Regions from separate parts of the Ectobacillus sp. genome, predicted to be linked through region 1. Evidence: riboswitches for the same ligand, from Rfam matches in the RefSeq annotation. Region 1 holds a riboswitch; each other region holds the start of a gene.
What was found. Region 1 has a riboswitch for S-adenosylmethionine ahead of AC11ZT_RS01350 (bifunctional homocysteine S-methyltransferase/methylenetetrahydrofolate reductase). Riboswitches for the same ligand answer to the same signal wherever they lie in the genome.
Positions count from the first base shown of each region.

Region 2: it holds a riboswitch for S-adenosylmethionine, as region 1 does, so the genes downstream of both, AC11ZT_RS09780 (alpha/beta hydrolase) here and AC11ZT_RS01350 (bifunctional homocysteine S-methyltransferase/methylenetetrahydrofolate reductase) in region 1, are expected to answer to the same signal.
Region 3: it holds a riboswitch for S-adenosylmethionine, as region 1 does, so the genes downstream of both, AC11ZT_RS02530 (MetQ/NlpA family ABC transporter substrate-binding protein) here and AC11ZT_RS01350 (bifunctional homocysteine S-methyltransferase/methylenetetrahydrofolate reductase) in region 1, are expected to answer to the same signal.

Region 1 covers NZ_JBXKMX010000034.1:148-6,186, forward strand. The annotation lists partial or broken gene AC11ZT_RS01350 (bifunctional homocysteine S-methyltransferase/methylenetetrahydrofolate reductase) at 1-1,472, opposite strand, end outside; SAM riboswitch class I at 1,545-1,653, opposite strand; SAM riboswitch class I at 1,863-1,974, shown strand; gene AC11ZT_RS01355 (methionine biosynthesis PLP-dependent protein) at 2,039-3,151, shown strand; gene metC (cystathionine beta-lyase) at 3,148-4,308, shown strand; gene AC11ZT_RS01365 (ArsR/SmtB family transcription factor) at 4,718-5,005, shown strand; gene AC11ZT_RS01370 (class I SAM-dependent methyltransferase) at 5,194-6,039, opposite strand, start outside.
Region 2 covers NZ_JBXKMX010000213.1:151-4,119, reverse strand. The annotation lists gene AC11ZT_RS09790 (YitT family protein) at 1-300, shown strand, start outside; gene AC11ZT_RS09785 (GNAT family N-acetyltransferase) at 412-1,950, opposite strand; SAM riboswitch class I at 2,213-2,315, shown strand; gene AC11ZT_RS09780 (alpha/beta hydrolase) at 2,383-3,144, shown strand; gene AC11ZT_RS09775 (GTP pyrophosphokinase) at 3,181-3,867, opposite strand.
Region 3 covers NZ_JBXKMX010000055.1:3,435-7,403, reverse strand. The annotation lists gene comGG (competence type IV pilus minor pilin ComGG) at 1-261, shown strand, start outside; gene AC11ZT_RS02545 (shikimate kinase) at 267-761, shown strand; gene AC11ZT_RS02540 (YqzE family protein) at 846-1,046, shown strand; gene AC11ZT_RS02535 (hypothetical protein) at 1,405-1,647, shown strand; SAM riboswitch class I at 1,857-1,964, shown strand; gene AC11ZT_RS02530 (MetQ/NlpA family ABC transporter substrate-binding protein) at 2,066-2,890, shown strand; SAM riboswitch class I at 2,978-3,084, shown strand; gene AC11ZT_RS02525 (methionine ABC transporter ATP-binding protein) at 3,152-3,969, shown strand, end outside.

The DNA of each region.
Region 1 (6,039 bases):
TAATCTGCGCCTGCCTCGATTTTCTTCTCCATTCTTCGAACTGCTGCATCGAAGTGACGAACATTTGGATTAAAAGCCGCACCTATAGAAAATGATGTTGGCACACCAATAGATTTTCCTAGTGGAGATCGACCAGCATTTAATTCCTTTATCATTCGAATTAACTCGAATGAGGATACGTCAAATACAGATGTAGCACCCGGAAAATCGCCTACTCTAGCTGGATCCCCTGTTAAAGCTAATACTTCGTGGATTCCTAAAGAAGACAACCCTAGCAAATGCGAATGCAATCCAATTAAATTATGATCACGGCATGTTAAATGGGCCAGAACAGGAATATCATATCGCCGCAAAAGCGCTCCCATTGCCATATTTGAAATACGCGGACTTGCTAGGGAATTATCAGCAAGCGTAATTGCATCTGCTCCCGCATGCTTTAGCGCCTTTGCACCTTCAAAAAAGCGTTGCGTTACCAATTGCTTCGGCGGATCTAACTCTACAATAACGGTAGTTTCAAGTTTCGCCTTTTCTGACAAACTAGAATTGGTTGCTAGAACTGGCTGCGTAACAACAATAGGTGTGGGCCGAACTTTAATCTGTTTCTCATATATTGGCGATTGCCCATCCAATGCATGTCTCATTGCACGAATATGCTCTGGAGTCGTACCACAGCAACCACCAAGAAGACGAACTCCTTGCTCAATAAACCCTTTTGCCATATGTTCAAAATAATCTGCCGTTCCTTCGTACACATACTTTCCGTCATCATACTTTGGTAACCCAGCATTCGGATATGCGGATAAAAATCCTTCCTTTGGCAATGACACGGTTTCTAATGATTCAATCATGCGAAGCGGTCCCAGATGACAATTTAATCCTACAACATCAGCGCCCCTTTGTTGCAATTCAAGCAGTACTTGTTCAATATATCGACCGCTTTGCGTAAGGCCTGCTTCATGTAACGCAACTTGCGCCACAATAGGAAGATCTGTAGCCTTACGTAATACTCCAAGTGCATGGTAGAGCTCTATTTCATCATAAAATGTCTCCAGAAGAAGTCCATCTACCCCTTCTTCAAGTAATGTATTAGCTTGCTCCATAAGCATAAATTCTCGTTCAACCTCAGTCGTCATAACTGATCCAATATGTTTCATACCACCGATTGTGCCGAGTACAACTGTATTCGAATCAGCTGCTGTTCGAGCATTTCGAACCGCTGCACGATTAATTTGCTTCACATTATTTTCTAAGCCATACATCCGAAGTTTTCCTTCATTTGCCCCATACGTATGAGTTTGAATTACATCTGCTCCCGCTTCTACATAAAGCCTATGAATTCCACTAATTCGATCAGGCTCAGTTATATTTAACTCTTCAAAGCAGCTTTGTAAACCGTATGAATGGAGCATCGTCCCCATTGCCCCGTCCCCTATTAATATTCCTTGCCCTAGTCTCTCTTTTAAGTTGCCCATTTGCCACGCTCCTTATAGTCAAACCAAACAACCCCCACTTCCAATAAAAGAAGAGGGGGACATTTTTTCCTCCTCTTATCACGCAAAACCATCGTTTTGCAGGTTGTAGCACCGTTTCAAACACCTGTTTGAAGGTTGCCGGGCTTCATAGGGCCTATCCCTCCACCACTCTCGATAAGAGTTTCACCATTACCAGATCGTAAATATACAATTTTCCACTAATTTAGCATGGGTTACTCCAAAACGTCAATATATTTTCAGAAAAAAATGAATAATTTATTATTTTCGCACGTAATAATCCTTACTAATTCTTTCGAATAATCAAAAAATGTTTGCTTTTCTCTTGATATTGATATACTTTATTAGAAAGACTTCATACAATTCCATATATTCTTATCGAGAGAGGTAGAGGGACTGGCCCATTGACACCTCAGCAACCATTAACTTTGATGTTAACAAGGTGCTAATTCCAGCAGATTCATTTGAATTTGACAGATAAGAAGAAGTGCTGTTACTAAAACCTTCTTCTTATAGAAGGTTTTTTATTTTAATTAGGAGGGATTACTATGAAATTTATAGAGACAAAGCTCGCTCAAATTGGAAATAGAAGTGAGGACGTAACCGGAACCGTCAATCCTCCCGTATACTTTTCAACCGCCTATCGTCACGAAGGCATTGGACAATCAAGTGGCTATGATTATATTCGTACAGGTAATCCTACTCGCAAAATAGTGGAAGATGCAATTGCAGAATTAGAGGAAGGGGATCAGGGCTTTGCCTGTAGCTCAGGCATGGCTGCCATTACATTGCTTCTTTCCCTATTTCAATCAGGAGATGAAATAATTGTTTCAGAAGACTTATACGGAGGAACTTTTCGCTTACTACGTGATTATGAGGCAAAGTGGAATATTCGATGTAGATACGTAAACACATTGTATCCTGCTGAAGTGCAAGCAGCTATTACTCCACAAACGAAAGCAATTTTTCTAGAAACTCCAACAAATCCACTTATGCATACTGCTGATATTGAAGCAATTGCTACGATCGCCCACGAGCATAATGTGCTGCTTATCGTTGATAATACGTTTTACACACCTATTTTACAGCAGCCTCTTCGCCTTGGTGCTGATATTGTTATTCACAGCGCTACCAAATATTTAGGTGGCCATAATGACGTACTCAGCGGCCTTATCGTCGCAAAAGGAAAAACATTATGCGAATCTCTGGCCTATTATCATAATTCCTCAGGGGCAGTGTTAAGTCCCTTCGACTCATGGCTTCTTATGCGCGGTATGAAAACATTATCTCTTCGAATGAACAAACACGAAGAAAATGCGAAGCAATTAGTATCCTACCTACAAAAAATAGATGAAGTAACCGATGTATTGTATCCAGGACGCGGAGGTATGCTTTCATTCCGTTTAGCACGGGAAGAATGGATAAATCCATTCTTGCAAGCACTCTCCCTTATTACATTTGCTGAAAGTCTTGGTGGAGTGGAAAGCTTAATCACTTATCCTGCTACACAAACGCATGCTGATATTCCTGTTGAAATTCGAACACAACGGGGAATTTGTAACCGTCTATTACGTTTTTCAGTAGGAATTGAACATATCACCGATTTAATGACAGATCTAGAAAGAGCATTCGCTGCTCTTCACAAGGAGGTAGAAGCATGACTGAATCCTATTCCGTACAAACATTATTACTTCACAATAGTCACAAAGTAGACCCCCATACAGGGGCAGTGAGTGTACCGATATACAATACAAGCACATTTCACCAAACTAGTGTCAATGAGTTTGGGAAATACGATTATAGTCGTTCTGGCAACCCTACTAGAGAAGCGTTAGAAGAAACCATCGCTGAGTTAGAAGGAGGGACAAGAGGCTTTGCATTTTCATCAGGAATGGCAGCCATCTCGACAAGCTTTTTATTACTATCACAAGGAGATCATGTAGTTATTTCAGAAGATGTATACGGTGGCACGTATCGCATGATTACAGAAGTTTTATCTCGCTATGGCATTTTACATACATTCGTAGATATGACAGATATAGAAGCTGTTACCGATGCCATCTTACCAAATACAAAATTATTCTATGTTGAAACGCCTTCTAATCCGCTGTTAAAGGTTACAGATATTCAAGCAATCTCCTGTTTAGCAAAAAGGATTGGTGCTCTTACATTCGTTGATAATACATTCTTAACTCCGCTATATCAGCAACCTCTTACTCTTGGTGCAGACGTTGTTCTGCACAGTGCTACAAAGTTCCTGTCGGGTCATAGCGATGTTACAGCGGGTTTAGCTGTTGTAAAGGATGAACAGCTAGGAGAACGCCTTGCTTTCTTACAAAATGCTTTTGGTGCTATACTTGGACCCCATGATAGCTGGCTGGTACTACGCGGCATAAAAACCTTACATGTCCGACTTGAACAGTCTGCCTATTCTGCCCAAAAACTCGCTTCCTATTTACAGCATCATGAAAAAATAAAATGTGTGTATTATCCTGGTCTTAAAGAACATACCGGTTATGAGATTCAGCAAAAACAAGCAAAACATCCTGGTGCTGTGTTTTCATTTGAATTAAAAAATGAGTCTGCGCTACAAACCTTTCTAGAACACATAACATTGCCTGTATTTGCAGTTAGTCTAGGAGCTGTGGAATCCATTCTCTCCTATCCGGCCACTATGTCACACGCCGCGATGAAGGAAGAGGAACGTCAAAAACGTGGTATAACTCGCTGCCTGTTACGACTCTCTGTAGGATTAGAAAACTACGAAGATCTACAACAAGATTTCACAAATGCTTTAGCCCATATTGACAAATTATAAACAAAAAAGGAGGGAAGACACGCTGTTCTTCTCTCCTCTCTTTATATAATATCCTCGCCTTAAACTACATTTCTGTTCTTCATCCTATTCACTACATAAAGAGACATAAATATGATACAATTAGGGAGTTGATTATTACAAAATTGTTACAAAAATCATGCGAATAACTCCATATCTTTACATTAACTTTAAATTTATGCTAAGTAGTAGCCTACACAAATATATAACAATCACTTAAGTTGATATTTCATTGTAATGACTTATTTCTATGAGGAAATTTACACAGCTACACTTTTCTTACGATTTCTTTACTTTTTGACTAAATATTTGCAACATGTATACTATTTATCATAAAATTTTGTTATGTATATGTATGGTGCTATTAGTATATATGGAGGTGTTACCTTACATGATCGATTCATTCCAAGAAGAAACAGAGAAATTTGAGGGAAATGCAGAGATGTTAAAAGTCCTTGCTCACCCTGTTCGCCTTTGTATTGTGAAAGGATTGATTGACCGTGGTGCATGCAACGTATCTACAATGTATACACGTCTTAATATGCCTCAATCAACCATTTCACAGCATCTTGCAAAGCTAAAAAGTGCAAAAATCGTAACGAGTGAAAGAAAAGGGTTGGAAATATATTATAATGTAGAAAATAAAAAAGTAATCCAACTCGTAAACGTATTATTTTAACTAGGGGAAAAGGTAAGCAACATTCACTTTCAATGTTGCTTTCTCACTTTACTTACCCCGTACTTACCCTGATAAGCTGAATGCTTTCCCACTACTCTCCCTTACTATAAATCGCCGCTAATTCCAACTTGTAATGATCTACACGTGTTGCTTTCATCTTATTCTATAATGCCGAGCGAAATTGAAGATTATAACTGAAGCATAGACGAGTCTACTAATCCTTCTATTGAAAAATTCGACAATCCTTTTTGTTGTATACTTACATTAAAATAGTCACTCATACTACCTTGTAAGATTAAGGAACGGATTGCACGATTATGTTTCTGTTTCTCTGAAAATGGATTTCGGTCATGATGATCAATTAATTTCTCTAAAATACCAGTTGAAAGTAAAAAGCTAGTCTGTTTTTGACGTAATACCGTCTCTAACCCAACAAGTTCACCTGCACGCTGCAATTCGTCCCAATGAATGTGAGAGGTAACGTCCATCTCACCCAGATGAAGCAATGGATTGCGTATCAGCTGATGTTTATAATAGCCACGCAAGCTGCCATCTCGGTGAACAGGATGCATCCATTCCTCATTCGTATAACCATAATCTACAGTAATACACACTCCTTGTTGCAAACATCTTGCCATTTGTTGCACAAAGCTACTCATTTGTAACGGCACTTCAAATCGTTGTCCAATGTTTAATTGTAGATCATGAACGTGTAAATAGTGTAAAATAGCTTCATTTTGTATGGGGATTTGTTTCTCAACAAGTTCACCCTGTTCATTTAACGTTACAAGTACTTCCATTAAACCATGTGCTGTATTTTCAATTACCTCTACCGGAAAGGCATCAAATAATTCATTCGAAAAAATAATACCCGAAAATGGTGGAATCTGTTCAATTGAAGCAAATTGCTCTACATTAGAAAATGGATGTAGCTTTTGTTGCTGCATGTTACGGTGAAACGGGCTCGTTTCAACAATTTTGTATCGTAACATCGAAAACGTAGTAGGAGATTGTTTCTCCCATTCTGTTAACAC
Region 2 (3,969 bases), on a different contig from region 1:
AGATTCGTAGTAGGGAAAGTCACTGATACCATTCATACCAAACATATTAAGCTTACTGTTATGATTGTAACGGAGCAGGGCATAGATGTGAAACAAGCATTGCTTAATCAATGCATACGCGGTATTACGATGGTAGACGCTGTCGGAGCCTATACAGATCATGTTAAGAAAGTAATCTATACAGTGATAACTCGGTACGAATTAGGTGAGGTAAAACGTCTTGTCCGCCAAGTAGACCCTACTGCATTCATTAATATTACAGAAACGGTAGAAGTAGTGGGACGTTTTAAAAGAGTATAATGATGATTTAAAAGATAATTACTACTATCATAGTATAAATAGAGACGATTATCTAGAACATCTTAAAAAAACAAGATGCTAGATAATCGTCTCTTTGTTTTATTCCTCATCTTACTTCTTATAATGAAGGGAATAAATATCGCGTCTACGGTCCTTTAGCTGACGAACCGTTCCGGATTGTCGTTGTCTTCGTAAAATTTCTAAATCAACATCTCCGATTACTACCATTTCAATATTTGGATTGCATTCTCCTACAATTCCGTCGCGTGCAAATTCAAAATCTGACGGAGAAAATATAGCAGACTGGGCATATTGAATGTCCATATTTTCAGCCTGAGGTAGATTACCAACTGTCCCCGCAATAACTGTATAGACTTGATTTTCGACGGCGCGTGCTTGCGAGCAGTACCGAACACGTAAATATCCTTGGCGATCTTCTGTGCAAAATGGGGTAAAAATAATTCGTGCCCCCCTGTCTGATGCAATCCGTGCAAGCTCTGGAAATTCAATATCATAGCAAATTTGGATCGCAATTTTCCCGCAATCTGTATCGAATACTTTTACTTCATCCCCTTCACTAATTCCCCACCATTTTGTTTCATTAGGTGTTACATGTAGCTTATATTGCTTTTCAATGGTTCCATTTCGGCGGAATAAATAGGCAATGTTATATATTTTTCCATCCTCTTCGACAAAATGAGAGCCTCCGATAATATTAACATTGTATTTTACAGCTAAATCTGTAAACAAACTGATATAGCTCTCCGTATACTCTGTTATTCGCTGTACCGCTAGGCTCGGCGCCTTCTCATGCATAAATGACATCAACTGTGTCGTGAAAATTTCTGGAAAGACGGCAAAGTCAGAGCCTGCATCCGATGCAACACCGGTATAATACTCCACTTGCGTTGCAAATTCATCAAAGGAATGAATTTGCTTCATCATATACTGCACTGCACAAATCCGAACAGGAAACGATGTTTTATAATAACGTTTCGTATTTGGTTGATAATCTACATTGTTCCATTCCATCAAGGTAGCATACTGCTTCGATGCTTTATCGTCAGGCAAGTATCCCGGATTAATCCGCATTAACATAAAGCCATTTAATGCTTGAAACGATAAAACCGGATCGTATATTTTATGCAAAATAACTTCATCGACATATTCTCTTGGAGATAATGTATCCGAGTATTTATGATAATTAGGAATTCGTCCCCCAATAATAATACTCTTTAAATTAAGGCGGCGAGCTAAATCCTTACGTGCTTCATACAACCGATACCCAATTTTCATGCGCCGGTAACCAGGATGTACCATAACCTCAATTCCATACATATTGTAGCCATCCGGATTATGATTCGTTATATACCCATTATCTGTAATATCATCCCATGTGTGACGATCATCGTATTCATCAAAGTTAATAAGCAAGCTAGAGCAAGAACCAATAATCTCCCCCTCAAACTCTGCACAAAATTGGCCTTCCTGGAAATGCTCCAAGTGACTCTCTAATTGCGCCCGTGTCCATGGTTCCATACCAGGAAAGCAGGAAGCCTGCATAGCAATAATACTATCGATATCCCGATACTCAATATTTCGAATTAAAATCTTCTTCTCAAACTTTTTTAAATCTAACTGATCAGACATACTATGAACTCCTTTTTATTCCGTTCTCTTTCATATAAATAATTTTTACACTTAGTAGTATACCTCATTTTACCTGTTATGATTTTGTAAGTCATTTTATATGGAAACAATGATACCGTGAAACCCCGCTCAGCGAAAGGTGAACGACCTCATTAATACGAGATAAAATCACTTTATATGCCCCTATCCGATGTTGACTTTACTACCATGAAATGATAGGATAATAAAAACAAACTAAACCGATTGGAATTAAAAACTTTATACATTATCAAGAGTGAACGAGAGATCTGGCTTGATGACTTCACAGCAACCTACCCTAGGAAAGGTGCTTCTACCACCAAAGCTACTGCTTTGGTTGATAAAATGATGCATCTCTTTTTGCAACCAAACGCAGAGAGAGTTTTTTATTTTATTAAAAAGGAGACATGCACATTGAAGAAACCCTATTCTATATTACCTGGAGCAAAACCGTTTTTCTTTAAAGGCAATGATATTGGCATTTTAGTTTCGCACGGATTTAATGGTACACCGCAAAGCATGCGATATGTAGGCGAAAGGCTTGCAGAAAAGGGATATACAGTGTTAGGCGTTCGGCTCGAGGGACACGGTACACATTATAAAGATTTAGAGCGATGTTACTATGAGGACTGGATTAGAAGCCTGGAAGAAGGATATAAACAACTTGCAGCACATTGTAAATATATTTATGTAGTTGGACAATCCATGGGCGCAACGCTTGCTCTCACACTAGCTCACTCCTATCCATGCGCTGGTGTAATTACGATCAATGCCGCTTTTTCAGTCCCTTGCTATGAAAAATATGAAGCAACGGATTCTCCAAGATATATTGAGGAATCTGCTCCTGATATAAAAGACTCTTCCGTGCATGAAATCGTTTATGATACTGTTCCTGTTGCATCCATCCGACAGCTTCTTCGCTTGATTCCATTTGCAAAAGCGAGACTGTCATCGATTCATTGCCCCGTCTTGCTTTTGCATTCACAAGAAGATCATGTCGTACCTGCCAATTCTGCACATCACCTATACGATGCCATCGGCTCTACTCAAAAACATGTAATACCTTTAACAAATTCCTATCATGTTGCCTCCATGGATTTCGATAAAGATAAAATTGTAAGCTCCTGTACACAATTTATTGAAAGAAAATCAAGCCACCTTACACCCACTGTCTAAAAAAACGAGCATCGGATGAATCCGATGCTCGTTTTTCTACATAAGACGAAGAAGAGAACCCTCGTTGACTTTCTTCTTAGACGTATCTTTCCGACCTTTATCTTTTATTTTATCCATTTCCTCTTTAAGTCGTTTCATTTTCGCATCCAAATATTGAATCATTTCTGCGGTCTCTTTTAATTGGTCAGTCAAATGTTTCGGAACTGTCTGATCAAACTTGTAATAAATCTTATGCTCAAGGCTTGCCCAGAAGTCCATCGCTACGGTTCGAATTTGAATTTCCACCTTCACATGCTCGGTTCGTGTAGAAAGAAAGACTGGCACTTCCACAATTAGATGTAGACTCTGATAACCGTTTGGCTTCGGTTTTTGAATATAATCTTTTACACGTAACACTTTAATATCATCTTGACTTTGAATAATATCATAAATTTTATAAATATCGGAAACAAAGGAACACGTAACACGAAAACCAGCGATATCATGAATGTGCTCTTTAGCATTCTCCACTGTAATATCAAGCCCCTTACGTTCTAGCTTACTTACAATACTTTCAGGGCTTTTAATTCTTGATTTAATATGTTCGATTGGATTGTGCTGATGTACAAATTGAAATTCTTCATTTAAAATCGTTAATTTCGTATCCATTTCATCTAACGCAAATTTATATACAAATAAAAAATTTGTCCATTCTGCAATTTGTGCTTGAATCATCTGTTGCATAACAGAAACCACCTTTTTCTTCTGTTTTCTAATACTCTTTTACTTTATCAGACCTAAGTGAACTTTGCATGAAATCTATATGAATAGTTCATGACAATACCA
Region 3 (3,969 bases), on a different contig from region 1:
AAATTTTATTTTGAAGCTGAACAAATGTTTCGTTTGGATGTTTTAATGCATAACGGAATACAGGATTTGAAGAACAGTACCAATGATTTGCCTCGTAGTACATTGCGTTACGAGCAAGGGGAGGTGACCATAGACACTATAGGTTCACCTGTTACATTCGTAACGATTACATGCAAAACATGGGAAAAAAGAACATATAGAGTGAAATTTCAGTATAATAAAGATACAAAAGAAATAACGAAATGGCATGAAGAGAGGTAAAAATGATGAAGGCTGTATACATCACTGGATTTATGGGATCAGGAAAAACAACAATTGGAAAAGAACTTGCTATGCGATGGAACGTTCCAGTATTGGATACGGATGAAGAAATTGAAAGAAAAGCAGGAAAATCAATTTCAGCTATTTTTCACGACGAAGGAGAGGATACATTTCGATCTTATGAGTCGGACATGCTACAGTCATTACCATGTGAAAATGTCATTATAACAACAGGCGGTGGTATTGTAATAAGGGAGAACAACCGAGAATGGATGAAGGAGCATGGAATTATTTTGTATTTATATTGTGATCTTTCTAGCATCGTAGAAAGATTAGAAGGAGATACATCTAGACCGTTGTTTAAAAATTCAGAAGGATTCAGCGACCTTTATAAGACTCGGCAGAAATGGTATGAGGAGGCGACGTATACCATAGATACAACAAACAAGGAAATAAATTCCATTATAGAAGAGATTGAATCTTGCTTAAAAAAACACTAAGTAGTCTATACTATCAATAAATGATCGTTCTCTTAGTTGTTTAAAAATAATTGGAGAATAAAAACATTTATGGTGGTGAGTAGGATGTCTACCAATGACTATGTAAAATTTGTGACGCAACAGGTGGTCACATACATGGATAGTCCAAAGCAAGATCGACTCAACAAAAAGTTACAACGCCGCAATGAAAAGGAGCCATTTTTGCAAAAATGGTTTGGTGTAGTTCCTGTAAGTATTAAGTTGATCTATGAAAAAACATTACATCATGAAAAAGATGCAAAATAAATTAAAAATTGACAGTCTTTTATGTAGCCGACCGTAAAAATGTACTTCTACAAGAAGCCATTTTATGGTCGGTTTTCATTTGTGTTAAAACTGAGGCGTAAGAATAGAAAATAGTAGCATTTTTTACTATAATAATGGCAAGGTATAAAAATTATATGTTCTAATAAAGGTGTAATATCATATATGTTTAAAAAAGTCAGTAGTAAATATAGTTTGTTCACAAAAATGTCTTAAATTAATATAAGTACCGTACTTATATTGTTCTATAATGGCAATACAAGAAAAAATTCATATAGTATTGTGAAAGTAATAACATGGTGGATATGAAATGAAAACGCTGCCATGGAGGGAGGAGACAATGGAAAAGTTCTTTTTTAATCATAATTCAGCAGATGTAGAGAATGCAAAGTTAATTGAGTATGCTGAAATGATATACGGAAAAGGGGGTCGTTCTATATTAGAAAACTTAATGGCAAAGGCTTCTATTCGACTCCGTGACCGCTATCCAAACAAATCAGATGAACAAATTTCTTATCTAGTGAATAAAGGATTATACGAAATGTTCAGCAAATATGTAGGTGAGAAAGGAGAGAACTCATAAGGAAATTGCCTCTTGTGAGTCAGCTCTTTTTTTTTGCAACCGTTTGTCTACTTTTATGAATTCAGACAAAATAATTGTAATGGAACATAGTCAAATAAACAGGCAGAATGCATGAACAATTCTTCATTCCCAGATTTTCTACATATCTCCACAAAACAATTGACAATTCATACTATTCCTACTACTATTATATTAATTAAATAAAGTTTTACTTATCAAGAGTGACTGAGGGATCAGGCCCTGTGACGTCCAGCAACCTCCAAATTTGGGAAAGGTGCTACTTCCTGCAGAATATGTATTATTCTGAAAGATAAGTCGTAACAGTGGTCACGGTGTCTCTTTCAGATGAAAGAGGCTTTTTGTGTTGTTTGGAAAACTATGTAGGAAAATAAGTCAGGAATTGAAGGGGGATTATGTTATGAAGAAATTAGCAGTATTGGTCGTGTTATTGATTTCAATTGGTGTTTTAGCAGCGTGCGGGGGACAAGCTCAAACGTCATCCACAAAGAAAGAACTTAAAATAGGTGCAACAGCAGGACCATATTCAGATATGATAACGAAAGCAATTAAACCGCAGTTAGAGAAACAGGGCTATAAGGTGACGGTGGTAGAATTTAATGATTATATTCAACCAAACAAGTCGCTAGCAGAGGGAAGCATTGATGCGAATTTGTTTCAAAATAAGTTGTATATGGAAACATTCGCTAAGCAAAATAATATGCAGCTTTCTGAAGTTATAGCAGTACCAACAGCTCCAATGGGGATCTACTCCAAAAAATATAAATCATTGAATGATATAAAGGAAGGCAGTGCCATTGCCATTCCGAATGATCCAGTAAACGCAGCTCGTGCACTATTAATCTTACAGGATGCAGGTCTTATAAAAATTGATGCAAATGTAAACCCATTAACTGTATCTGAAAAAGATGTGAAAGAGAATACGAAAAAACTTGTATTTAAGCCGATTGAAGCAGCGCAACTGCCTCGTGCCATTGATAGTATCGATCTATCTGCCGTACCAGGTAACTTTGCACTTGCTGCAAAGCTTAATTTATTGGATGCTATACAGATAGAAAAATTGCGACCAGAGCATATCAACCGAGTTGTTGTTAATACGAAGGATGTAGACAGTCAATTTTCTAAGGATATAAAAGCTGCCGTGGAATCGAAAGAGTTTGAAACGATTATTGATAGCGACTTTAAAGGGTTTGGTAAACCAGCATGGATGTTGAATCGAAAGTAACAATCCGACACGAATCTACAAAAAATGATTGACAATTTTTAAGATTCATACTATTATTCAAGTTAGTTGAAAAATCGAATAATTTTTTACTTATCAAGAGTGACTGAGGGATCAGGCCCTATGACGTCCAGCAACCACCGAATTCGGGAAAGGTGCTACTTCCTGCAGAATACTTTTATTCTGAGAGATAAGTCGTAACAGTAGTCACGGTGCCTCTTTCAAATGAAAGAGGCTTTTTATGTTGCAAAGGAGAGAGAGCGTATGATTGAAATTCAACATGTCACGAAAGAATATGGTACAAAACATGGAAAGGTAAAAGCTGTCGACGATGTATCATTAACCATTCAAAAGGGAGAAATTTTTGGGATTGTTGGATACAGCGGTGCGGGAAAGAGCTCTTTACTTCGGTGTATGAATCTGCTTGAATCTCCTACCTCGGGCATTGTAAAAATAGAAGGAATAGAGCTGACAAAGCTTACAGGCAAGGAATTACGGAAGGCTAGACTAAAGATTGGTATGATTTTTCAGCATTTCTATTTAATTAGCTCGAAAACCGTACATGAAAATATTGCTTTTGCACTGAAAGCAGCTGGTAAAACTAAAACCGAAATTGATAAGAGAACAGATGAACTGTTAGAAATGGTAGGATTACATGATAAACGTGATGTATATCCTGCACAGCTCAGTGGCGGTCAAAAACAACGTGTTGGTATTGCTCGTGCGTTAGCGAATGATCCATCTGTGCTACTTTGTGATGAGGCTACTTCCGCACTTGATCCAAAAACTACGAAATCAATCTTAAAACTATTGCAATCTATTAATAAAAAGCTTGGTCTTACTATTGTATTAATTACGCATGAAATGGAAGTTGTAAAGGAAATATGTCATCGGATAGCCGTGATGCAAGAGGGTCATATTGTGGAGGAAGGAAACGTATATGACGTATTTGCTGATCCGAAAGAACCTATAACGGTGCAATTTATTGAGAGTGTTTTGCAATTTGAAATTCCAGAACGTATTATCGAAAAACGGACCGGAACGATTATTAAAATTCAGTTTAAAGGAAGCATTGCAGAAGA